Regions from separate parts of the Salipiger sp. D13 genome, predicted to be linked through region 2. Evidence: riboswitches for the same ligand, from Rfam matches in the RefSeq annotation. Region 2 holds a riboswitch; each other region holds the start of a gene.

What was found. Region 2 has a riboswitch for thiamine pyrophosphate ahead of D6860_RS21785 (thiamine ABC transporter substrate-binding protein). Riboswitches for the same ligand answer to the same signal wherever they lie in the genome.
Region 1: another riboswitch for thiamine pyrophosphate. It lies ahead of D6860_RS10650 (FAD-dependent oxidoreductase); the one in region 2 lies ahead of D6860_RS21785 (thiamine ABC transporter substrate-binding protein).
Region 3: another riboswitch for thiamine pyrophosphate. It lies ahead of thiD (bifunctional hydroxymethylpyrimidine kinase/phosphomethylpyrimidine kinase); the one in region 2 lies ahead of D6860_RS21785 (thiamine ABC transporter substrate-binding protein).

The regions. Positions count from the first base shown of each region.
Region 1 is NZ_ML112594.1:201,014-208,879, reverse strand. Features, by position in the region: gene D6860_RS10670 (ThiF family adenylyltransferase) at 1-403, opposite strand, end outside; gene D6860_RS10665 (thiamine phosphate synthase) at 400-996, opposite strand; gene D6860_RS10660 (thiazole synthase) at 993-1,763, opposite strand; gene thiS (sulfur carrier protein ThiS) at 1,765-1,962, opposite strand; gene D6860_RS10650 (FAD-dependent oxidoreductase) at 1,946-2,923, opposite strand; TPP riboswitch at 3,068-3,168, opposite strand; gene D6860_RS10645 (phosphatase PAP2 family protein) at 3,514-4,536, shown strand; gene D6860_RS10640 (zinc-dependent alcohol dehydrogenase family protein) at 4,581-5,588, opposite strand; gene D6860_RS10635 (aldose 1-epimerase) at 5,693-6,559, opposite strand; gene D6860_RS10630 (SMP-30/gluconolactonase/LRE family protein) at 6,563-7,432, opposite strand; gene D6860_RS10625 (FadR/GntR family transcriptional regulator) at 7,429-7,866, opposite strand, start outside.
Region 2 is NZ_RAPJ01000019.1:80,500-88,365, reverse strand. Features, by position in the region: gene D6860_RS21790 (thiamine/thiamine pyrophosphate ABC transporter permease ThiP) at 1-1,405, opposite strand, end outside; gene D6860_RS21785 (thiamine ABC transporter substrate-binding protein) at 1,381-2,364, opposite strand; TPP riboswitch at 2,402-2,512, opposite strand; gene aroC (chorismate synthase) at 2,608-3,708, shown strand; gene D6860_RS21775 (methyl-accepting chemotaxis protein) at 3,791-5,638, opposite strand; gene D6860_RS21770 (DMT family transporter) at 5,774-6,643, opposite strand; gene D6860_RS21765 (site-specific DNA-methyltransferase) at 6,825-7,866, opposite strand, start outside.
Region 3 is NZ_RAPJ01000046.1:5,193-13,058, forward strand. Features, by position in the region: gene D6860_RS23305 (AAA family ATPase) at 97-1,407, shown strand; gene D6860_RS23310 (ParB/RepB/Spo0J family partition protein) at 1,404-2,441, shown strand; gene kduD (2-dehydro-3-deoxy-D-gluconate 5-dehydrogenase KduD) at 2,565-3,308, opposite strand; gene kduI (5-dehydro-4-deoxy-D-glucuronate isomerase) at 3,308-4,132, opposite strand; gene D6860_RS25400 (hypothetical protein) at 5,174-5,344, shown strand; gene thiD (bifunctional hydroxymethylpyrimidine kinase/phosphomethylpyrimidine kinase) at 5,593-6,408, opposite strand; TPP riboswitch at 6,532-6,626, opposite strand; gene D6860_RS23330 (sensor histidine kinase) at 6,712-7,866, opposite strand, start outside.

The sequences.
Region 1 (7,866 bases), on a different contig from region 2:
GGCAGCTGTCCGAGAGGATATAGCTCACCGCGAAACTGTCGGCGCAGTCGAGCACGAGGTCGGCGCCTGCGCAGAGCGCCGCGGCGTTGTCCGGGCCGAGCGCGTCCACGACCGCGTCGATGTGCACGTCGGCGTTCAGGGCCCGGATCGCCGCCGCCGCGACCTCGGCCTTGGGCGACCCGGCATCGGTCTCGCGGAACAGGGTCTGGCGGTGCAGGTTGCTCGCCTCGACCCGGTCGGGATCGACCAGCGTGATCCGCCCCACCCCGGCGCCGCCGAGATATTGCAGAACCGGCGCCGCAAGACCGCCCGCGCCCACCACCAGCACATGGGCGGCGGCCAGCGCGGCCTGCCCCGCCGCACCGAACTCCGGCACCGCCACCTGTCGGGCGTAGCGGGTCATCGTGTCACCTCGATCCAGTCGCGCGCACGTGCCTCGGGGTCGTCGTGCAGGGTGATGTCGGTCACCACCGAGACAATGTCGGCGCCCGCCGCGAAGGCCCCGGCCGCGCGCTCGACCCGCATCCCGCCGATGGCGACAAGCGGCAGCTCTCCGACAAGGCGCTTCCACTCGGTGACGCGCTCGAGCCCCTGCTGCTCCCATTTCATCTTCTTGAGGATCGTCGGATAGACCGGCCCGAGCGCCACGTAGTCGGGCCCGAGCAGCAGCGCCCGGTCGAGTTCATCGTGGTCGTGCGTGCTGATGCCGAGCCGCAGCCCGGCACGCCGGATCGCGGGCAGGTCGGCCTCGTCGAGGTCCTCCTGCCCGAGGTGCAGCCAGTCGCAGCCCGCCTCGATCGCCACGCGCCAGTGATCGTTGACCACCAGCACCGCGCCATGCTGCCGGCAGAGCGCCTGCGCGCGGCTGATGATGGGAAGAAGCTCGACCTCGGGCGTGTCCTTGATGCGCAGCTGCACCAGTTTCACGCCGAGCGGCAGCATCCGTTCCAGCCACGCCACGCTGTCGAAGATCGGGTAGAACCTGTCGAGCCTCATGCGAGAAACGCCTTTCCGATCAAAGGGGTGGAAGGCGCGGCCATGTCGCGCGCCTCCATCGGGTCGGCCTCGAAGGCCAGCCGACCGGCCTCGACCGCGCGGGCGAAACCCTGCGCCATGGCGGGCGGATCACCGGCCTTGGCGACGGCGGTGTTCAGCAGGACGGCATCGAAGCCCATCTCCATCGCCGCCGCCGCCTGGCTCGGCAGGCCGAGCCCCGCATCGACCACCATCGGCACGTCGGGGAACTGGGCGCGGAGCGTGCGCAGCCCGTAGATGTTGGTCAGCCCCAACCCGGTGCCGATGGGTGCGCCCCACGGCATCAGCACCTCGCAACCGACCGACAGCAGCCGGTCGGCCAGCACGATGTCCTCGGTGGTGTAGGGAAAGACCTTGAAGCCGTCGTCCACGAGGATGCGCGCGGCCTCGACCAGCCCGAAGGGATCGGGTTGCAGCGTGTCCGCGTGGCCGATGACCTCGAGCTTGATCCAGTCGGTCTCGAACAGCTCGCGCGCCATCTGCGCCGTGGTCACCGCCTCGCGCACCGAGTGGCAACCGGCGGTGTTGGGCAGGACCGCGACACCAAGGTCTCGGACGAGATCCCAGAACGCCGCGCCCGCCTTCTCGTGACCGGCCTCGCGGCGGACCGAAACGGTGGCGATGCCGGCGCCGGAACGCCGAAAGGCGTCCGCGAGCACTCCGGGCGAGGGATATTGCGCCGTGCCCAGCATCAGGCGCGATACGATGTCGGTATCGTAGAGCTTCATCTCAGCCTCCTTGCCGCGGGGTGACGATCTCGACCCGGTCGCCCGGCGAGAGCGCGGTGCCGGCCCGGGCGGCGCTCGGCACGAAGTCCTCGTTGAGCGCGGTGGCGACCTTTGAATCGCCGTAGCCCAGTTCCTCGAGCGCGCCTGCCAGCGTCGTGGCGCGGACCTCGGTCGCGGTTCCGTTAATCGTGATCTTCATCCATGAACTCCGCTGTCGTTCCGTCGCAGGCCGCCGCCACCGCCATTTTCGCAAGCGCCGGCGCAAGCAGAAAACCGTGACGGAACAAGCCGTTGACATGAAAGGTGTCGCCCCTGCGCCGGACGCGGGGCAGGTTGTCGGGAAAGGCCGGGCGCGCATCGGCGCCGATCTCGACCAGCTCGGCCTCGCCGAAGGCCGGGTGCAGCGCGTAGGCCGCCGAGAGCAGTTCGAGCACCGAGCGCACGCTGCGCCGCCGGTCCTCGCTTTCGATCTGCGTGGCGCCAAGCATGAAGAGCCCGTCGGCGCGGGGAACGATGTAGAGCGGATAACGCGGGTGCAGCAGACGCACCGGGCGCGACAGGCGGATGTCATGGCTGCGAAGCACCGCCATCTCGCCCTTGACCCCGCGCAGGTCGCTCAGTCGGTCGCGCGCCGAAAGACCCCGGCAGTCGAAGGTCAGCCCCTCCGGCGTTCCGCGCTCGGCGCGGAAACGGACGCCCGCCGCCTCGAGACGGTCGCGCAGGCAGGTGAGCGCCGCACGCGGGTCGAGATGCGCCTCGCCGGGGAAGAGCAGCGCCCGCTCGAAGCGACCGTCGAGGTCGGGCTCGAGTTCGGCAATGCCGTTGGCATCCTGTGTCACGTGCTCGGCGGTCCGGCGTGCGAAACGGTCGAGCTCGCGCCGGTCGCGGCCCAGCGTCAGCACAAGCGTGCCGCGCCGCTGCACCTCGACACCCTGCGCAGCCCACCAGTCCGCGGCCTCCTGCCCGAGGCGGATGACGGGCTCCTCGGCGCTTTCGCCCTCGCAGAACGGCGCGAGCATGCCCCCCGCCCACCAAGAGCAGCCATGCGGGCCGGGACGGGGCGACGGATCGCAGACCGTCACGTCATGGCCACGCGCGACCAGCTCGGTCGCGACGCAGAGACCGGCGACGCCGGCACCGATGACCGTGGCGCGGGTCATGGGCGGCCTCGCCTACGGACGGCGGGGCGAGCGCTGCCGCGCAAGGCGGGCGCGGTGTTCAGGCGGTCGGATGGGTGACGGCTCATGCAAGGTCCTCCATCGACGCAAGGATGGAGGACGACCGGACGCGGAGAGACTCCCCCTGTTCGGTCGAGCTCCGTTCCCTACGCCGGTATTAGCCGGATCAGGTTCTATGGGTCGGCTGTCGCCTCTCAGCCCCTGACGGGGCACCCCAACGGATTCACCACGACGTTAACCGGATGGGCGCGGCGATACAACTGCCCATCGTCCGCCCCCTGTCCCGCCGCGACCGCGCGCCGGTCTGGTCCGTCCGGTGACGGAGTCGCGAATTTCCGCTCATCGCCAGGCCGGCGGGATCATCCTGTCGCGGCCCGCTGGCAGGCCGCCGCCCCTGCACTATGTGCATTCCGCAAGGTTTCCGGATTTGGAGCAGATTTCGACGTGCTGTCACATTTCGCGAGATGGGCTCCGGGCGCAGACTGCCCGGCATCGGCGGCCCGCTGCCACCCTTCGTGCATGACAGGCGCGTCGATGCCCGCCTTCCCGGGCAACGCCGGAGGCGCTGTCGCATGATCGCCTTTCCGTCGCTGGCCTTTCTCATCTTCGGTGTCGCTTACGCGCTGGTGTCACTGGTCTTCGCGATCATCTTCCGCGACGGCGTGCTCGGCGAGATCCTGAGCTCGGTCTCCGGCGGACTGGACATTTCGCTGCGCTACTTCTGGGCCATGGCGCTGGTCATCACCGCCTGGGCGGTGCGATCGGGCATCAAGCGCGGCGCGCCGCTGCGGGTGGCGGTCGGCAATGTCGCCGCCATCTACGCCGCGACCTTCGCGCTTCACTTCGGCTTCACGCTGTTCAAGACGACGATGCCAGAGATCGTGCCCCATTACGCCGACCCCTACCTCGCGGCGGTGGATGCCTGGCTGCACGGGCAGTCCGACCCCTGGTCGGTGATCGACCGGCTGATCGGCTCGGCCCGGATGATCCAGCTCACGCCGCTCTACCAGGGGCCGTGGCTGGTCGCCGCCTTCCTGTTCCCGGTGATCCTCGTGGCCTCGGACGACAACCCCGAGCGGGTGAAGCGCTACCTCGTGCTCTACTGCTGCAGCTGGATCGTGATCGGCAATATCATCGCGCTTGGCGGCATGTCGGTGGGGCCGGTGTTCTACGACAGGTTCTACGGTAGCGCCCGCTTCGAAGGGCTGACCCGGACACTGGACGAGGCGGGGCTCGCACACACCACGATGGGGATGCTGCAGGACTACCTGTGGAGCATGTTCGCCGCCGGTCGCGAGGGCTTCGGCACAGGCATCTCGGCCTTTGCCTCGGTTCACGTTTCGGTCGCCACCGTGATCGCGCTATACTGCGGTGAGCGCTCGCCGCTGCTCGCCGTCCCGAGCGGGCTGTTCTGCGGCATGGTGCTGCTGCTGTCGGTCTGGAGCGGCTACCACTATGCGGTCGATGGCTATGTCTCGATCGCGACCGTGGCACTGATCTGGGCCGGGCTCCGGCGCTGGTCGCGCAGTTCGGCGACCGGCAAGGCGCCGGCACGCTACGCGCTCGACGAACGGCTCGACGCCTCGCGCGACTGAGACGGCGCCCGGCCTCATCGGACCGGGCACCGTGCGTCACGACTTCACATCGTGACGCAGATCTTGCCGAAATGATCGCCGCTTTCCTGCAGACGGAAGGCGTCTGCGAGATCCGCCAGATCGAAGGTCCGGTCCACCACCGGACGGATGGCGAGCGTCTCGAGCGCGGCGACGAAATCCTGCTGGTGCTTGCGCGACCCGACGATCAGACCCTGCAGCCGCTGCTGCTTGCGCATCAGGTTGGCGGTGGGAATCTCGCCGCTGATGCCCGTCAGGATACCGATCAGCGCGAGGTGCGCGCCGGGACGGCCCGCGGTGATCGACTGCTCCAGCGTGGCCGGGCCGCCGACCTCGACCACGATGTCGACGCCCCGCCCGCCTGTGAGCCGCTGCATCTCTGCGCCCCACTCCGGCGTGTCACGGTAGTTGATGACGTGATCGGCGCCCAGCTCGCGCAGCCGCTCGAGCTTCGCGTCCGACGACGAGGTCGCGATGACCCGCGCGCCCATCGCCTTGGCAATCTGCAGCGCGTAGATCGAAACGCCGCCAGTGCCGAGCACCGCCACGGTGTCGCCCGGCTTCAGGCCGCCGTCGACCACCAGCGCCCGCCACGCGGTGAGCCCGGCGGTGGTGATGGTGGCGGCCTCGGCATGGCTCCAGCCTTCGGGCGCGTGGGTGACCCAGCTTGCGGGCAGCGTCACGCTCTCGCGGGCGTAACCGTCGAGCCCGTCACCGGGCACGCGCGAGAAATCCGAGGGCCGGAAGGCGCCGTCCTGCCAGTCGGGGAAGAAGCACGACACCACGCGGTCGCCGACGCCAACGTCGGTTACGCCGTCGCCGACCGCCGTGACCTCGCCGGCACCGTCGGCCATGGGTATCCGCCCGTCGGCGGCGGCGTTTTCACGGGAGGCGACCATGTAGTCGTGGAAATTCAGCGAGGTGGCGTGCAGCCGCACGGTGATCTCGCCGGCCTTCGGCGCCTCGGCCTCGGGGGCGTCGGAGAGCACGAGGTTGTCGAGCCCGCCGGGGGCCTTGATGCTGATCTGTCTCATTCGGATGTCTTTCCGTCTTCTGGGTGTCGCGCCCACAGTGGAGCGATTGCCGCAAAGGGTAGACCGCATGGGCAGCGCGACCATCCCCGATCGCCGGATCACGATCAGCCGGGGCCGGCCGCCTGAGACACGTCGAGCGCCATCGCCCCCGAGACCGAGGCGCCCGGGGCGAGCGACCGCAGGCCGTCCGGCCCGGTCGCCGTCTCGCCGCTGACGTGACTTTGCGGCTCGAGCGCGAAGCGTGGCATGTCGGGGGTCGCGAAGAGCATCAGCGCCCCGAGCCCCCGCGCCTCCATCCGCAAGGTATAGCCGAGTGAGGGCTGGTCGATGTCCGCGCGGCCCGACCAGCCCGAATAGCACTGGTTGCGCCATGCCTCGGGCAGGCGGCGCGGGGCGCGGTAGTCCTCGCCCCCCGGAACAGGCTCGCGGCCGCGCGGCAGGTGCCCCTCGCCCTCGGGCCAGAGGTGCTGCGCGGCAAAGGCAACGGTCGTCTCCGGCAGGCGCGGAAAGAAGGGATGGAAACCCAGCCCGACCGGAAGCACGCCATCCCCGGTGGTCTCGAGCGTGAGCCCGAAGGCGGCACCGGTCGCGGTCAGCGCGATGTCAAAGGTCATGCGCAGGCGCATCGGGTCGCGGTCTGCCGGATCGAGGCGCAGCCGCAGGCGGTCGGAGCTCTGTGCCGCCACCGTCCAGGTGCGCTGCCAGGCGATCCCGTGCAGCGCCAGTGGCTCGTCGGTGTTGGGCTGCACCGGAATCACGTGGTTGCCATGGCGCAGCCGGTTGCCCCGCGCGCGGTTGGCGAAGGGCGCCATGAGGAACATCGCGGCTTCGGCCGGGCCATCACCCGGAGGGTCGGCGGGGGCCAGCACGGGCACCGCGCCCGCCCCCATGAGCGCCTCGAACCGCAGGACCGAGGCCCCGCGATCCGGGTCGACAGTCAGCCGGACGCGGTCGTTTCCGAGCGCGATCATCGGTCAGCCCGCGAAGATCGGTCGCGGCAGCCCTTCGATGCCGACAGGGACGCGCAGGAGCGCCCCGGCCAGTGGCTCGGCCTCGCGCTGCGCGTCGGAGTAATCCCAGGTCGAGGTGGTCACCACGAGGTCCTGCCCCACGAAGGCGCAGGAGGTCGGACGCGACACCGGCAGCTCGATGATCCGGTCGAGGCGCCCGTCGGGCGCCAGCCGCAGGATGCAGCCGCCGTCCCATCGGGCATTCCAGAGGAATCCCTCGGCGTCGACCGCCGATCCGTCCGGTCCGCCGGGCAGATCCTCCGGAGGCCGGAACTCCGACCGCTGCGGGCCGAGCGTGCCGGTCCCGGGGTCGTAGTCGAAGGCCATGAGGCGCCCGTCGGAGGAATCCGCCGTGTAGAACACCGTGCCGTCGGGACTGAAGGCGATCGTGTTGGCGATGCCGATGCCGCCCTTCAGGTGGCGCAGCGCCGCGTCGGTGTCGAGCGCGTACAGACTGCCCGTCGCGCCGGTGCCGGCCATGTTCATGCTGCCGGCAAGGAACCGGCCGGCCGGATCGGTTCCGCCGTCGTTGAAGCGGTTGTCGGCGAGTTCGGCCTCGGGCGCGTGCAGCAGCGGCGCACGGGTCCCGGTGGCGTCGAAGCGTGCAAGCCCATCCGCGAAGGCGCCGATGTAGCCACCGCCAGCCGCCGGGGCAAAGGCGGTCAGGGCGCTGTCGAACGCCACCGTGCGCAGTTTTCCGGAACTCAGGTCGAGCCGGTGCCACAGCGCTTGGCCGATATCGACCCAGCCAAAGGCATTCTCGGCCTCGAGCCAGAGCGGGCCCTCGCCGAGAAGGTCGCCCTGATGGCTGAGAACCTCGATCGTTGCGGTCATGCGGCCCCCGCTGTGTCTGTCCCGGTCTTGGCGGCCACCCGCGCGAGATCGCGCGCGGCCACGTCTATGAGCTGTGCCATGAGCGTCCGCGCGGTGTCGCCCTGTCGCATCCGGATCGCTTCGAGCACCTCGCCATGGGTGTCGAGCGAATCCGCGAAGTTCTCGGACGCCTCGGCGGTCATCCGGAAGCTCATGCGCAGCGCAGAGCCGATGACCGCGCCGAAGTTGGCGAAGATCTCGTTCTTCGAGGCCATGAGGATCGCGAAGTGAAAGGCCTCGTCCGCGGAGACCGTCGCGTCGATGTCGTCGCCGCGCGCGGTACACATGCGGTGATAGGCCTCCTGCATCCGCCCGAGGTCCGACCCGTCGGCGCGCGCGGCGGCCATCTCGGCGGCGGCGGGCTCGATGACCTGCCGCGCCTCGGTCAGCGAGCG
Region 2 (7,866 bases):
GCGCGATGACCCCGAGGTCCCCCATCGACAGCGCGGCGGTCAGCCCGGCGGCAAATCCGAGCGGGCGGCGCAGGCGCGGCAGCAGAACGAGCCGCAGCCAGGCGAAGGGCGTCAGCCCCAGCGATTGCGACAGGCGGCGATAGTCCTTCCGGATCGCCTCGGCCTCGGGGCGCAGGATGCGCAGCGCGAAGGGCAGCGCCACCAGCGCGTTGACCAGCGCCGTGACCGGCAGGGCCAGCGAAAACGGGTTCGCAAACGGCCTCACGATCAGGAACAGCCCGGTGCCGAGCACCAGCGGCGACAGCGCGATACCGGCGAGCCCCACGAGCTCGCCGCCGCGCGTCGACAGCGGCAAGGCCCAGCAGAGGCAGAGCGCCGTCGATCCAAGCGCCACCGTCGCGGAATGGCCAGCGGCCTGCCAGGTGGCCGCCCCCAGATCTGCAAGATACGGCAGCCCGCGGATCACGACGCTCAGAAGCGGTGTCAGCAGGAAGAGCGCCGCAAGCGCGATCCACAGCGTATCGCCGATACGGGCGGCCGCGCCCTGCCCGTCCCAGCGGTGCCGGATGCGGTCGAGACCCGCACCGAAACCATCCCCTGCCCCGAGCTTCAGCGCCACGAGCCCCGCGCATAGAGCAAGCCCGAGCTGGATCACCGACAGCAGCGCCGCGCGGCCCAGGTCGAAATCGAAGCGCACCGCCTGGTAGATCGCCAGCTCCACGGTCGTCGCGCGCGGCCCGCCCCCCAGCGTCAGCGCAACAGCGAAGCTTGACAGGCAGATGACGAAGATCACCGCGAAGGCGCCCGGCGCGATGCGCAGCAGCATCGGCGCCTCGAGCACCCGGAACATCGCCCCGGGCGTCAGCCCGAGCGAGGCCGCAAGCCGAAACCGTTCGGCCGGAATGGCAAGCCAGCCCTGGAGGATGAGACGCACGGCGAGCGGCAGGTTGAAGAACACATGCGCGAGGATCACCCCGTGCACGCCGTAAACGGTCATGCCCGGCAGACCAAGCCCACGCAGCGCGAGGTTCACGAGACCGTTCTGGCCGAAGACCGCGATCAGCCCCAGCACCGCCACGATCACCGGCAGGATGAAGGGCGCGCCCATAAGCGCGACGAGCGCCCCACGGCCGCGAAAACTCCGCCGCGCCAGCGCCCGCGCCACGGGGACTGCAAGCGCGACACTCAATCCCGCGGACAGAGTGGCCTGCATCAGGGTGAACCGCAGCGCCTGCCACTCGTTCGCCCCGAGGCTGCCCCAACCGCCCGCGCGGATCAGCACCGCGACGACCGGCCCGAGCGTGAGCACCGCCACGGCAAGCGCGGCGAAAACCGCGATGCCCCGGCCTGGGCGCACCATTGATTTCCCGAAGCCGCGGGTCAGCGCGACAGCGCCCGGCGCCATGCCTCGATCGCCTCGTCGCGCAGCGCGGCCGCCTCGTCCTCGGAATAGAAAAGCACCTTCTCGGGCAGATCGAGTTCCTTGAAGCCCTCGGGCCATTTCTCGCGCGGCAGCGCCGCCGGGAAGGACCAGTTGCCGGTCGCGATCATCTCCTGGAACGGCTCGCTCAGGATGAAGGCCATGAAGTCGTCCGCCAGCTCGGGCTGGTCGGTGCTTGCGACCTTGGCGGCCAGTTCGACCATGAAGTAATGCCCCTCGGGGAAGATCGCCGCCTTCTTCGTTCGATCGTCCTCGGCGATGATGTGATAGGCGGGCGAGGTCGTATAGCTCATCACCATGTCGGCCTCGCCGTCGGTGAAGAGCCCGTAGCTTTCCGACCAGCCCTTCGTCACCGTGAGGATCTTGGGGGCAAGCTCCTCCCAGGCTGCCTCGGCCTCGTCGCCGTAGACCGCCTGAACCCAAAGCACCGTGGCCAGCCCGGAGATCGAGCTGCGCGGGTCCTGGATCACGATCTTGAGGTCGTCCGGCGCGTTCAGCAGTGCGTCGAAGCTTTGCGGCGGCTCGGGCAGACGCTCGGTGTCGTAGACAAAGGCCGTGTGCCCGTAGTTGTAGGGCAGGAAGATCTCGTCATCCCACTCGATCGGCAGCGTCAGCGGCGACAGGTCCTGCCCGTGGGGCGCGAAGAGCCCGCTTTCGCGCGCCTTTTTCGTGACGTCGGTGTTCAGCCCGAAGACGACGTCCGCTTCGGTGCGGTCGCCCTCGAGCAGAATGCGCGGCAGCAGGTCGCCGGGCTTGAACTGGAGGTCGCAGTCGCACTGCGCCTCGAACATCTCCTCGATCTTCGGGCCGGGGCCCCATTCCGAGACGATGTAGTCGCCTGCGTAAACGGTGAGAACGGGTGTATCCGCCAGCGCGGCGCTGGCTGTGAGAAGTCCCGCTGCAGCGGTGGTGATGGCCTTCATGGCATCCTCCAGGCTTGCGGCGAGAGGGCAAGACCGGGCGCGAGGCCGTCACCTTCCCTCCGCCGGTGTTAACCGGTTCAGGTTCAACGGGTTCGCAAGATGCATCTCAGCCCGGCCGCGGATCGGCCGGACACCCCGAGGTATCGGGAGTCGTAGTGCCGCAACCCGCCCCGCGCAAGGTGAAATGCCTTGAGACGGCGCCGCCGCTGCCCTAGGAACCCTTCGGACAAGGAGACTGCGCCCATGAGCATGAACACATTCGGCCACCTGTTCCGCGTCACCACCTGGGGCGAAAGCCACGGTCCCGCGCTCGGGGCCACGGTGGACGGCTGCCCGCCGGGGGTCGCGGTTGACGAAGCGATGCTGCAGCACTGGCTCGACCGTCGCAAGCCGGGGCAGAACCGCTACACGACGCAGCGGCGCGAGCCCGACGCGGTGCGCATCCTGTCGGGCGTGTTCGAGGGGCAGACCACCGGCACCCCCGTGCAGCTGATGATCGAGAACACCGACCAGCGGTCCAAGGACTACGGCGACATCGCCGAGAAGTTCCGGCCCGGTCACGCCGACATCACCTACTGGCAGAAATACGGCATTCGCGACTATCGCGGCGGCGGACGCTCGTCGGCGCGGGAAACCGCCGCGCGCGTCGCTGCCGGAGGGCTCGCGCGGGCCGCTCTCGCCGCTCTGGCCCCGGGCCTCGAGATCACCGGCTACATGGTGCAGATGGGTCCGCACGCGATCGACCGGTCGCGGCTGGACCTGGCGCAGGTGGGCGAGAACGCCTTCTGGTGCCCGGATGCAGAGACGGCCGAGACCTGGGCCAACTACCTCGACGACCTGCGCAAGAGCGGCGACAGCGTCGGCGCGGTGATCGAGGTCGTGGCGCGTGGTGTCCCTGCGGGGCTTGGCGCCCCGGTCTATGGCAAGCTCGACACCGACCTTGCGGCGGCAGCCATGTCGATCAACGCGGTCAAGGCGGTGGAGATCGGCGAAGGCATGGCGGCGGCGGCCCTGCGCGGCTCGGAAAACGCCGACGAGATCACCATGGGTCCCAACGGGCCGGAGTACAGCTCGAACCACGCGGGCGGCATCCTTGGCGGCATCTCGACGGGGCAGGACGTCGTGCTGCGGTTCGCGGTGAAGCCAACCTCTTCGATCCTCACCCCCCGCCGGACAATCACGAAGTCCGGCGAAGAGACCGAAATCGTCACGAAGGGCCGTCACGACCCCTGCGTAGGCATCCGCGCCGTTCCGGTGGGGGAAGCCATGGTGGCTTGCGTGCTGCTCGACCATCTGCTCCTGCATCGGGGACAGGTCGGAGAGAACCGCGGCAAGATCGGGTGACCTTTCCTGTCCCGTGACATGCAGCTTGCCGTCTTCCCCTGGGTTCGCGTTCCGGAGAAAGACGGCAGCGCGTCATGCTGATCTAGAAATCCTCCCAGAGGTCCATGTCGGCACCAGCCGCACGTTTGGGAGGCGCGACCGGGACATCCTGCACGGCCATCTCCGGGACCTCGATCTCGGCGATCGGCGCAGCAACGGGCGTGACCTCCTCGAGCTCAGGCGCCTCCATCCCCATGAAGCGGTTCAGGACGCTGCTCAGGCGATCCGCCTCGGCACTGAGTTGCTGGCTTGCCGAACTCGTCTCGCCGACCATTGCCGCGTTCTGCTGGGTGACCTTGTCGAGTTCCGCCACGCCTACGTTGATTTCCTCAAGACCCGCTGACTGCTCCTTGGCCGCAGAGGCGATCTCGCCCACCATGTCGGAGACCTCGGTGACATAGCCCACGATCTCGGACAGGGTCGCGCCGGTCTGCTCGACGAGCAGCCCCCCGTCCTTCACCTGTTGCGAGCTGTTCTGCACGAGGGCCTTGATCTCGCGAGCCGACTCCGAGGCCCGTTGCGCCAGCGACCGCACCTCGGAGGCGACGACCGAGAAGCCTTTGCCGCTTTCGCCGGCGCGCGCCGCCTCGACCCCGGCATTCAGCGCAAGCAGATTGGTCTGGAAGGCGATGTCGTCGATGACTCCGATGATCTGCGTGATCTGGTCCGAAGAGGCCGCGATCGAACTCATTGCCTGAAGTGCGCGCTCCATGACGGTCCCGCCTTCCTCGGCGCGGCGGCGCCCCTCGCCAGCACGACGGTCGGCGGCCTCGGCCCTGTCTGCCGCGGAGCGGACACTGCCCGACATCTCTTCGAGTGCGGCGGCAGATTCCTCGAGCGTGGCAGCCTGCACCTCGGAGCGGCGCGACATCTCGTTCGACATCTTGGACAGTTCCTGAGAGTTCCGCTGGACCATCTCGGCGGAATCCTTGAGCGAGCCGACCATGTCGCCGATCTGCTCGGCCAATTCATTGAAATCGTCGCAGATCTTCTTGTAGTCGGTCCCGAGATCATTCCATTCGGCGCCATCCAGACGCTCGGCCACCTGCCCTTGGGCGAGCTGGCCCATCGCCTCTCCCAGGGCACTGAAGAGCGCGACGCGTCGCTCGTTTGCCACCCGCTCGCGGCGGTCCGTCTCTTCGGCCTTTTTCAGCTGATCTCGCAGGCCCGCGAGATTGCGGGCAATGGCGCCGGCTTCATCGCCGCGCTCCTGCCCCGTGATTTCATGTTCAAGCGCACCGTCGGCGATGCTTTGCACGCTTTGCGCGGCAGTCTGGAAGGGACGAGCCAAAACGCGACCGAAGATCAGCACGCAGCCGAGTCCGAGGAGCACTGCAAAGCCATTCAGCCCTAGCAGGATGACGTTTCCATCCCGGACTGTCACATCGGTCTGCCTTTCCGACACATGAAACGCCTCGATGATTTCGTCGCGAAGGCTGTCCACCGTCGTGCGCATTTCATCCAGCGCGGGAAGGACCGTGTCAGAGACGATGGCGTCTCGCTCGAAAATCGTCACCCCCGGTGACCCAAGGAAGTCGACGGGCTGCACAAGGGTCTGGGCGATCTCTGCGACGCTCTGGAATTCGGGAACGAAATGAGGTCGATAGGCTGCCTCGGTATCGGTCCTGGTGAACACGTCGTCGGCTTCGTCCACCAAGGTTGAGAGTGTCGCGATCTCTTCGCGAATTTCGTCCAGCACGTCGTTGCTGCTGTGCTCGAATTTCAGGAAGCCCGCCGCGATCCGTTCGATCCGCTCTTCAAGCAGCGACAACGCGCGGTTCTGGGAGGTGATGTCGTGCCCATAGTGGATCGCATCGGCCAGCCGGGCCTGCACGCCCCAGGAAATCGCCGCCACCACCAGGATCTGCAGCACGAAAACCGTGCCGAGCATCAACACCTGGGTCCGAATGGGAAACCTGCTCATCATCGCTCCAACCGCTGCATGGTCCGCCGGTCGTAATCCGGCCGACCCTGCAGCTATCAGAGAGGTGTAAACAAACCCTTCCGGCCTGTCGGAAACACCGCCTCAGCGCAGCGCGGCGCGCGAGCGCTGCACCGCGAGAATGCCGAGCGTTACGATGACCACGCCGATCACGTCGTAGCGCCCCATCGGTTCGCCCAGCAGCACTGCGGCCACCGCAACGCCGAAGAACGGATTGAGGAAATGGAAGGTCGCCGCCTGGATCGCCCCGATGCGTTCGACCAGCAGCACCCAGACGAGGGTCGCCGCCACACCGGGGATCAGGACGGTGTAGCCGAAGGCCACTACAAGCGTCCACGACCATGTGACCTCGGGGGTCTCGAGCGCGAGGGCGAACGGCCAGAGCAGCGCGCTGCCGACCAGCATCTGCAGTCCGACGATCATCATGATGTTGCCGCCCGACACGGCGCCGCGCACCGACATGGTCGCCGCAGCCAGAGAGAGCACGCCGAGCACGCATAGCATGACGCCCCACGGATCGGCCCCGCCCTGCAGCCGTGCGCCCATGATGATCGTGACCCCGAGCACACCGGCCAGAAGCCCCGCATAGCCCATGGGACGCAGCCGTTCACCCAACCAGAGCCAGCTCGCCAGCGCCACCACCAGCGGCATGGTCGATGCGATGATCGAGGCAAGCGAGGCCTCGACCGTCTGCATCGCGACGAAATTCAGCCCCAGATACAGGGCGTTCTGGCAGATGCCGAAGATGATGGTCGCCCGCCATTGCGCGCGGTTGAGCCGCCAGCTCTGCCCCAGCATCCGCGCCATCGCCACCGCGAGCAGGCCCGAGATCAGGAAGCGCAACGCCAACGAGCCCAAGGGCGGGGCGGCGGTCACGATGATCCGGGCCGAGGTGAAGGCCGACGACCACATGACCGCAAAGGCCAGCCCCATGAAGATTGCGCGCAAGTCCATTCCGTGCCTCCGTTTGTGCACACATGACCCGCCCTTGCCGGGAGGTCAATCAAGTCGCCCGCCTTGGCGGAGGCCCTCCGAGGACACCAAAAAAGGGCCCCGTCGGCACAAGGCGGACGGGGCCAGTCTGTGCCCGCGTATCGCGGGCACCGGCGGTGTCATTGTTCGGATTTCGGTAGGCTCAGTGTGGGCGCGCTGCCATCTCGGCGCGGATCTGCTGGCGCAGCACGTCGATCGGAACGGTTTTCCCGTCCTTGCGGAAATGCCAGTAGGTCCAGCCATTGCAGGAGGGCGCGCCCTCGAGATGGGCGCCGACCTGGTGGATCGAGCCCTTCACGTCCTCGCCCACCAGCGTGCCGTCCGCCCGGACCTTGGCGACCTTGCCCGTGGGCGAGACAAGCATCTCGCCGGGGCGCAGCATGCCGCGCTCGACCAGCTGACCGAAGGGCACGCGCGGCTCGGCGCGCTTGGCGCGGGTCACCTCGAGCGAGGACTTGTCGTAGGCGCGGATGTCGGCAAGGCGACGCTCAGCCACCTCGCGGTAGCTGGCCTCGCGCTCGATGCCGATCCAGTCACGCCCGAGCATCTTGGCCACGGCGCCGGTGGTGCCGGTGCCGAAGAAAGGGTCGAGCACCACGTCGCCGGGGTTGGTCGACCCGACGAGTACCCGGTGCAGCAGGCTCATCGGCTTCTGGGTCGGATGCGCCTTCTCGCCGTCGGCGGTCTTGAGACGCTCGCCGCCGTTGCAGATCGGCAGAACCCAGTCCGAGCGCATCTGGATGCCCTCGTTAAGGGCCTTCAGCGCCTCGTAGTTGAAGGTGTATTTCGCGCCTTCTCCCTTCGACGCCCAGATCATCGTCTCGTGGGCATTGGTGAAGCGCTTGCCCCGGAAATTCGGCATCGGGTTCGACTTGCGCCAGACCACGTCGTTCAGGATCCAGTAGCCGGCATCCTGCAGCGCGGCGCCGACACGGAAGATGTTGTGATACGATCCGATGACCCAGATCGCCCCGTTCGGCTTCAGCAGGCGGCGGGCGGCCTTGAGCCACTCGCGGGTGAACTGGTCGTAGACCGCGAAGCTGTCGAACTGGTCCCAGTCGTCGTCGACCGCGTCGACACGGCTGTTGTCGGGACGGTGCAGATCGCCGCGAAGCTGCAGGTTGTAGGGCGGATCGGCGAAGATCAGATCCACGGACTCCGCCGGCAGACTGTTCATCATTTCG
Region 3 (7,866 bases), on a different contig from region 2:
TCGCTCCGAAAAAACGGGAAAATCAGGTTTCGATGTTTTGCGCTTTCCCGAATTCGCGTTATTGACGTGGTGATAGCAGAAAACGCGAGCAGGGTCATGCGCGATCATTCAGATCTACAGACAATGAACGAAAGAAGCCTCGCCCAGCAGGCAGCGGTGCGAAAGGCGACATTCTCTCCGGCCGAGGAAAAGACCCTCCGGCCATTCTCCATCTGGGAGATCAGCCAGTTCATGTTCGACGTGCCGGCAGACACGTTGCGCAAGAAGCTGGCCGACGATCCCTCGCTGCCGCAAGGCAGCACCGAGGAGGACGGACGGCAGCGCTGGTTCTCGCTGGGCGAGATCAACGAGCTGCGCCGGCGCGTGCGGTTCCGGGGCAAGACGCTTCTGCCCAAGCGTCCGGCGGGCCGCGCGATGCGGGTGGCGGTGTCCAACTTCAAGGGCGGCGTCGGCAAGACGGTCGTGGCGCAGCACCTGGCCAATGCCGCCGCGCTCGACGGCTACCGGGTGCTGGTGATCGACTTCGACCCGCAGGCGACGATGACCCACTCGATGGGGCTGGTCGAGGTCAAGGAATGGAACACGGTCTGGGGCATCATGTGCCGCGACCTCTGCCGCGAGGCGGACCGGATCGCGCAGGCCTACGACGATCCGGCCGACTGCCCCTACCCCACCGCCGACGAGCTGCCCGAGGACGTGCAGTCGATCGGCGCGCAACGGGTGCAGGACTTCATCCAGAAGACGGCCTGGCCGACCATCGACATCATCCCGTCGTGTGCCAACGCGGCCTTCGTCGAATTCGCCAGCGCGCAGTACCGCTCGATGCACAAGGCCTGGAGCTTCTTCGGCTGCGTCGCGCGCTACCTCGACGAGCTGCCCGACGACCAGTTCGACCTCATCATCTTCGACTGCCCGCCGGCCATCGGCTACCAATCGCTGAACGCGGCCTTCGCCGCCGACATCCTCTACATCCCCTCGGGCCCCGGCTACTGGGAGTACGACTCGACCACGAGCTTCCTCGGACAGCTCGGCGACGCGCTCGAGGACATCTCGGTCGGATACGAGAAGATCGCCGAGGATGCCGGCATCCAGCTGCCCAAGCGGTTCGACGACGTGCGTCTGCTGATGACGCGGTTCGAGACCTCGAACCCGCTGCACGCCGCGATGATGGAGGCGTTCCGGAATGTCTTCGGCGCCGACGTCTGTCAGAACGCGATCGAGATGACCCGGGCGGTCGAGCAGTCGGGCCGGTTCCAGATGTCGGTCTACGAACAGGACTACAGGCAGATGACCCGCGAGACGTGGAAGCGCGCGCGGCAGAGTTTCGATGCGGCCTACGACGAGTTCAAGGGGGTCGTGCTCGGCGCCTGGGAACGGCGGGGCCAGAAAGAGGAGGTTGAGGCATGAGCAAGAACAAGTTCGGTTTCGGTCCGCTCGAGGATCCCCCCGCCCCGGCGCGCCGTCGCCGTGACGTCGGCCCGATGGGGGCCGCGGTGCGCGAGGCGGCGAGCAGCCTCAGTGACAGCACCGAGAGCCTTGTCGAGCAGCGGCGCCAGAACGCGGCAGACGCCAAATCCTGGCGGCAGGCGCAGGACGAGGGCAGGGTGCTTGTCGAGATTCCGCTCGACGCGATCCGCACCGACGCGCTGCCACGGGATCGTCTCGATCTCGACGCGGTGGCGGGCTCGGACGAGATGGAGGAACTCAAGACCTCGATCCGCGAGCGCGGCCAGAAAGAGCCGATCGAGGTGTTCGAAGTCGGCGGCGGCTACCAGCTCAAGAAGGGCTGGCGCCGTCTGACCGCGCTGCGGCAGCTGCACCATGAAACCGCCGATCCGCGCTTTGCCCATGCGGTCGCGCGGGTGGCCGAGGGCGCCGGCAGCCGCATCGACCTCTACATCGACATGGTCGAAGAGAACGTGATCCGCGAGGATCTGTCCTTTGCCGAGATGGCGCAGGTCGCGATCACCGCTGCGCAGGAAGAGGACCAGAACGCCGGCGAGCTGGTGAACCGGATCTACGCCTCGCTGCACAAGATGAAACGGAGCTACATCCGCAGCTTCGTCTTCCTGCTGGAAGAGCTCGGCGAGGCGCTGGTGTTTCCCAAGGCGGTCTCGCGCAACCTCGGTGTCGATGTCGCGCGGCGTCTTCAGTCGGCGCCCGACGCGGGGCAGGGGCTTCGCGCCGATCTGGCTGCGGTAGCTTCGCCCGACGAACAGGCTGCGGTCCTGCGCAGGTTCCTTGACGGCTCCGAGCGCCCTGCTTCGCAGAAGCCGCGTCGTGAGAAGAGCGTGAAGTACGAATTCCACGTCGGCCGCTCCAAGGTCACCGCGCGCAAGGGCGAGTGCCGCATCCTGTCTGAGACCGATTTCTCCTCGGTTGACCGGGCGCGGATGCAGCGCGCCATCGAGGCCTTCGAAGCGGTCATCGACGAAGAGTAACCCGTGGGTTACCGGTCAGTTAACCCACCGTTCGATGCCGTAACCCATGGGTTACGGCATCGGACAAAAGAAAAGCCCCGCCGGAAAACGGCGGGGCTTCTTGCTTTCGGTCACCCGAGGCGTCTAGCGGGCGAGCCAGCCACCGTCGACGTTCAGAACCGCCCCGGTGATATAGGTCGCCGCGGGCGATGCGAGGAACGCGGCCGTCCCGCCGATGTCCGACGGATCGCCCCAGCGACCGGCGGGAATCCGGTCGAGGATCGCCTTCGAACGGTCCGGATCCTCGCGCAGCGCCTCGGTGTTGTTGGTGGCAATATAGCCCGGGGCGATGGCGTTAACCGTGATCCCATGTGGCGCCCATTCGTTGGCGAGGATCTTCGTCACCCCGGCCACGCCATGCTTGGAGGCGGTGTAGGCCGGCACCCGGATCCCGCCCTGGAACGACAGCAGCGACGCGATGTTGATGACCGAACCCGGGGTGCCATCCGCCATCAGCGCCTTGCCAAAGGCCTGGCAGGTGAAGAACAGCGCCTTGAGATTGGTGTCGACCACCGCGTCCCAGTCGGCCTCGGAGTAGTCGACGGAATCGGCGCGCCGGATGGTGCCGGCGTTGTTCACGAGGATCGAATAGCCCGCCCCCGCGAAAACGTCACGCGCGGCCATCGGGTCGGCAAAATCGAGCGTCAGCGACTCGGCCTTGCCGCCTGCGGCGGTGATCGCATCGACCGTCTCGGCGCAGGAGCGGCGCCCGGCGCAGGTGACATCCGCCCCCTGCCCGGCCAGCGCCACCGCGATGGCCTGACCGATGCCGGTGTTGGCACCGGTCACCAGCGCGCGGCGGCCTTCGAGTGAAAACAGCCCTGCCATCAGCGCATGTCCTTCGGCTGGATGAACTCCATGTCGGTGTAGTCGACGTTGTCGCCGGCCATGGCCCAGATGAAGGTGTATTCGCCGATGCCCGCGCCCGAGTGAATCGACCACGTCGGCGAAATCACCGCCTGCTCGTTGGCGACGAACATGTGGCGCGTCTCGTCCGGCTTGCCCATCAGGTGCAGCACGCGCGCCTCTTCATCCATGCCCCAGTAGAGGTAGGCTTCCATCCGGCGATCGTGGATGTGGGCGGGAATCGTGTTCCAGACCGACCCGTCCTCGAGCGAGGTGTAGCCCAGGATCAGTTGGCAGCTTTCCATGACCTGCGGGTGAATGAACTGCTTGATGGTGCGCTTGTTCGAGGTCTCTGCCGCCCCGAGGTTCACCTCGACGCAATCGGCCACGGTCACCAGCCGCGAGGGCAGGGCGCGGTGCGCCGGGGCCGAGGTGATGTAGAAGCGGCCCGCGCCGCCGAAGGTCACCGCGCCGGTGCCCATGCCGAGGTAGAGCACATCGCCCCGGTTCATCTCGTAGGTCTCGCCACCAGCCTCGACGGTGCCGGTCTCGCCGATGTTGACGATGCCCATCTCGCGGCGGTCGAGGAAGCTGTCGGTCTTCGTCTCCTCGACCTTGTCGAGCGTCAGCGTCCCGCCGGCGGGCACGGCGCCACCAAGGGTGAAGCGATCGTAGTGGGTGTAGATCAGACGGATCTCGCCGTCTGCGAAGAGCCCCTCGCCAAGGAAGTGTTCGCGCAGCCCGGCGGTGTCCATGCCCTTGGCATGGTCGGGATGGATCGCGTGGCGGGTTTCGACTGTCAGCATGCTGCGTCCTTTCTGTCTGGTCGCGTGAGTTGCCGCCCCCTCGACACGTTTTGAATGTCATACGAAGGCTTGAGTTTGTATGATGACTCTAGCAATATGCATTTACATGTATGACAGATCAAGGGGCGCTTAGGGCCTGAGCCAAGGTCGGGCACGGAATCGGGACACGTCAGCAGGCGCGAATCATGTTCAGGTGATTCGCCACGATTTGCGTGCTTTGCGGGCCGTCCATGTATCCAAGGCCAGTCCCGAGTCGCCCTTGGTTGAGACAATCGCCGGCCGCGCGCCATTGCCCGCAACAGTGGTCCACACGCACAAGGCTAGCGCATCCCTCGCAGAGCGAGCCGAGCCCTTCGTCCTGTCCGGTTCAAGGAGTTGATCGCAAAGCGTTTCCCGGGCGACCTCAGGACCCCCTCAGGGGCGAGTGACACCCGCGCGCGGCGGCCGCGGTCCAAGCGCCTGAAAAGAGGCCCTGAGACCGCCCGAACGGCGTGCACTGTTGCTGCGCCGCAGCGTAAAATGTTCTGGACATTATGTCGCGAGTGATGTGTCGTGCCGGAACGCAAGGGAGTAGAGGGTCGACCCGCCGGAGGAGGAGAGCGGGCCGACCGCGCAGACGGGCGTGGCCACCGGGAGAGGGCCTGAACCGTCGTGATCCGGTCGCCTCCGTGGAGGACGTGAGGCGGCCGGTCTTGCTTACCCCCGAGATAGCAACGCCAGCGTCATCTGCAACGACCCATCAGGTTTGGCACGTCGGATTTCGCGGATTTTTGCAAAAGCAGCACACTGCATGCACGTTTTTTCGCCGCTTTTTTCGCAGCGGGCTGTGCGGTGGGCGGGCGCGGAAAGATCGGGCCAGAAACCGCCGGAGATCCTGCGGCTGTTTGCGCTATCCCGAAAGCTTGGTTGCGCTACCCTTTCATGCTATAAGGCGCCACCTGCCTTCATCTCAGGCGGGTGTCCGAACAAGACCACCCTCGTCACAGCCGACCGTGCCAGCGGCACAGCCGTGCTATGTCTCGTCAGGAAGGAGTAAGGCCCATGACCATGTTCAATCGCGAACAGACGAAAACCATCGAGAGACTGCTCGATCGCGGCAACTCGGATTTCGAAATCGCGCAGCAGATCTGTCCCTCCGACGACGACCCGGAACTCTTCCTCGAGGCCGTGTCGGCCGAGCGCGAACGCCACGAGCGCATGTCGGTGACCTGATAGCGAATTGCTGAAAGGGAAGGGAGCGCGGCGACCCTCAGGGAGGAGGAGAGAGGGCCGCCGCTGATTTCCGAGGTCCAGGGAGGAGGAGAGAACCTCAGGAAAACTGTCTGGCGCTTGGCAGCGCCGTTACCGCTATCTAGCAATGCGCGGTCCGCGGAACAATCGCATCCGTTGCAGACCCGGATTGTGCTGCGTGCATGGCTCGCAACGTCTGCTCCTGCAAGGCCCCCCGAAAAGGGCAGGGCTCAACCGCGCTGATCCTCCCCCCATCCGACCGCATGGAAGTGATGCACCGGGCCGTGGCCGGAACCGACCGCCAGACGGTCGGCCGCCGCGATGGCGCCGGTGATGTAGCGCTTGGCCTCGGTTGCGGCCTCGGCGAGCGGCAGGCCCGCTCCGAGCTGTGCCGCAAGCGCCGAGGACAGCGTGCAGCCGGTGCCGTGGGTGTTTCCCGTCGCGATGCGCGGACCGGAAAGCCATGTCTCGGTTTCGCGCGTGGCAAGCAGATCGTCGCTGACCTCACCTGCAAGATGGCCCCCCTTGAGCAGCACCGCAGCGGGTCCGAGCGCAAGCAGCGCACGGGCCTGCGCCTGCATGTCGTCCCGGCACTTGGCCTCGGGGCGGTCCAGAAGGTCCGCGGCCTCGGGCAGGTTCGGGGTCACGACGCTGGCCAGTGGCAGCAGGCTGTCGCGCAGCGCACCGACCGAAGCCGCGTCCAGCAGCCGGTCACCGCCCTTGGCGACCATCACCGGGTCGAGCACGACGGGGCAGCCGATTCCGGCGATCTCGCGCGCAACGCAGGCGGTGATCTCGGCGTCGCCCAGCATCCCGATCTTGACCGCGTGAACCGCGATGTCCTCGCGGATCGCCCGGATCTGCGCCGCGACGATTTCGGGCGGGGTCAGATGCACCGCCGACACGCCCCGGGTGTTCTGTGCCGTGAGCGCGGTGATGACCGCCATCGCGTAACCGCCGTTCGCCGAGATCGCCTTGATGTCGGCCTGGATGCCGGCGCCACCCGAGGGATCGGAGCCGGCGATCGAGAGGATGTTGGGGGTCATGTCCGGCCCCCCGTGGTCGGTGTGCGGCCTTGCCGCGTCGTGGGCATGTGGCGGGTTTCGGTCAACTCTCGTCTCCTCCATGGGGCGGGGCGGAGACATCACGACGGCAAGGGGCATGCGCCCGGTGGGTCGTGCGCGCCTCCCTCCGCCGGCATTATCCGGTTCAGGTTCCAAGGGTGCATCTCAGCCCGGATGTCCGGGCGCCCCTGTCGCTTCTGCCCACTGGCTCGCACGGAGAGCCGGCGCACGTCAAGCGTGCCGGGCCGCTGACCGACGACAGGGCAGGGCAGGGGGCTCAGGGCCTCAGGGGCCGGGATCGCCCATCAGGGTCGAATCCCAGTTGCGCAGGAAGTCCTCGCGCTTGATGCGGTCCAGAAAGGTCAGCAGGCTGGGGCCCAGCCGGATCGGCAGGAAGTTGGTCGAGCTGCGCGGCATCGGCAGCGCCGGCGGGGTCAGGCCGCCCGCCGGGGGCATCAGCGAGAACAGCGGTGTCTCGGCGTCGAGGATCGCCTGCCCCTCGGGTGACAGCAGGAAGCCGATGAAGGCCTCGGCGCGCACCGGGTTGCGCGCGCCCCTGGGAACAAAGGCGCTGCGGGTCATCACGAGATTGTAGTCGTCGAGGAAATGCACCCCGATGTTCGGATCGTCGGCGACCAGCGCCATGGCGTAGGAGCTGATGATGTTCAGCGCCATGCAGATCCGGCCCTCGCGCGTGGCCTGAACCATGCTCGCCGTGGTGTTGAAGGTGCGGATGTTGGCGCGGCCCAATACCTCCATCAGCCGCTGCGCCTGCACGCTCTGGATCGTGTCCTGCGTGGCGAACAGGTAGCCGATGCCGGAGCGCCGCAGGTCGTAGCCGCCGATCTTGCCGCGCAGCTCGTCCTCGTGATCGCGGATGAAGCTCGACAGGTCGCGGTGGCTGGTTGGCAGGTTCGACTCGGGCAGCACCCGCCGGTCGTAGAGGATCGCGGCGGGCTCGAAGGTGAAGCCGAAAAGCTCGGATCGCCACGAGGCCCATTCCGGCGGCTGCCATGCTTGCGGAACGCGCAGCCGGTGCGCAAGACCGCGGTTCACGAGGTCGACCTGAAGGTCCATCGCCGAGGAAATCACGAGATCCGGCACCGTCTCGGGCGAGGGATCGAGAAGTTCCTGGTAGAGATCGACGGTCTGGTAATCGTGGTAGACCACGTCGACGGCCGGGTTGCGGGCCTCGAATGCCTCGATCAGCGGGCGCATGGCGGCGGGATCGGTGGCGGCGTGGACGAGAAGCTCGTCGGCCTCCGCGCGCGGGGCTGCGATCAGGGCCAGGAGCCCCGCGAGCAGCATCACCGCCAGCCGCCGGAACAGGATCGAGGCGCGAAGCCCGCCAAGCCGCGAGGTGCCGAGCGTCAGCCGCGCGTCGTGGCCCTCGGCCACCGACCGGACGATCGCGAGCCCCAGCCCCGAGCCCGCCGTCGC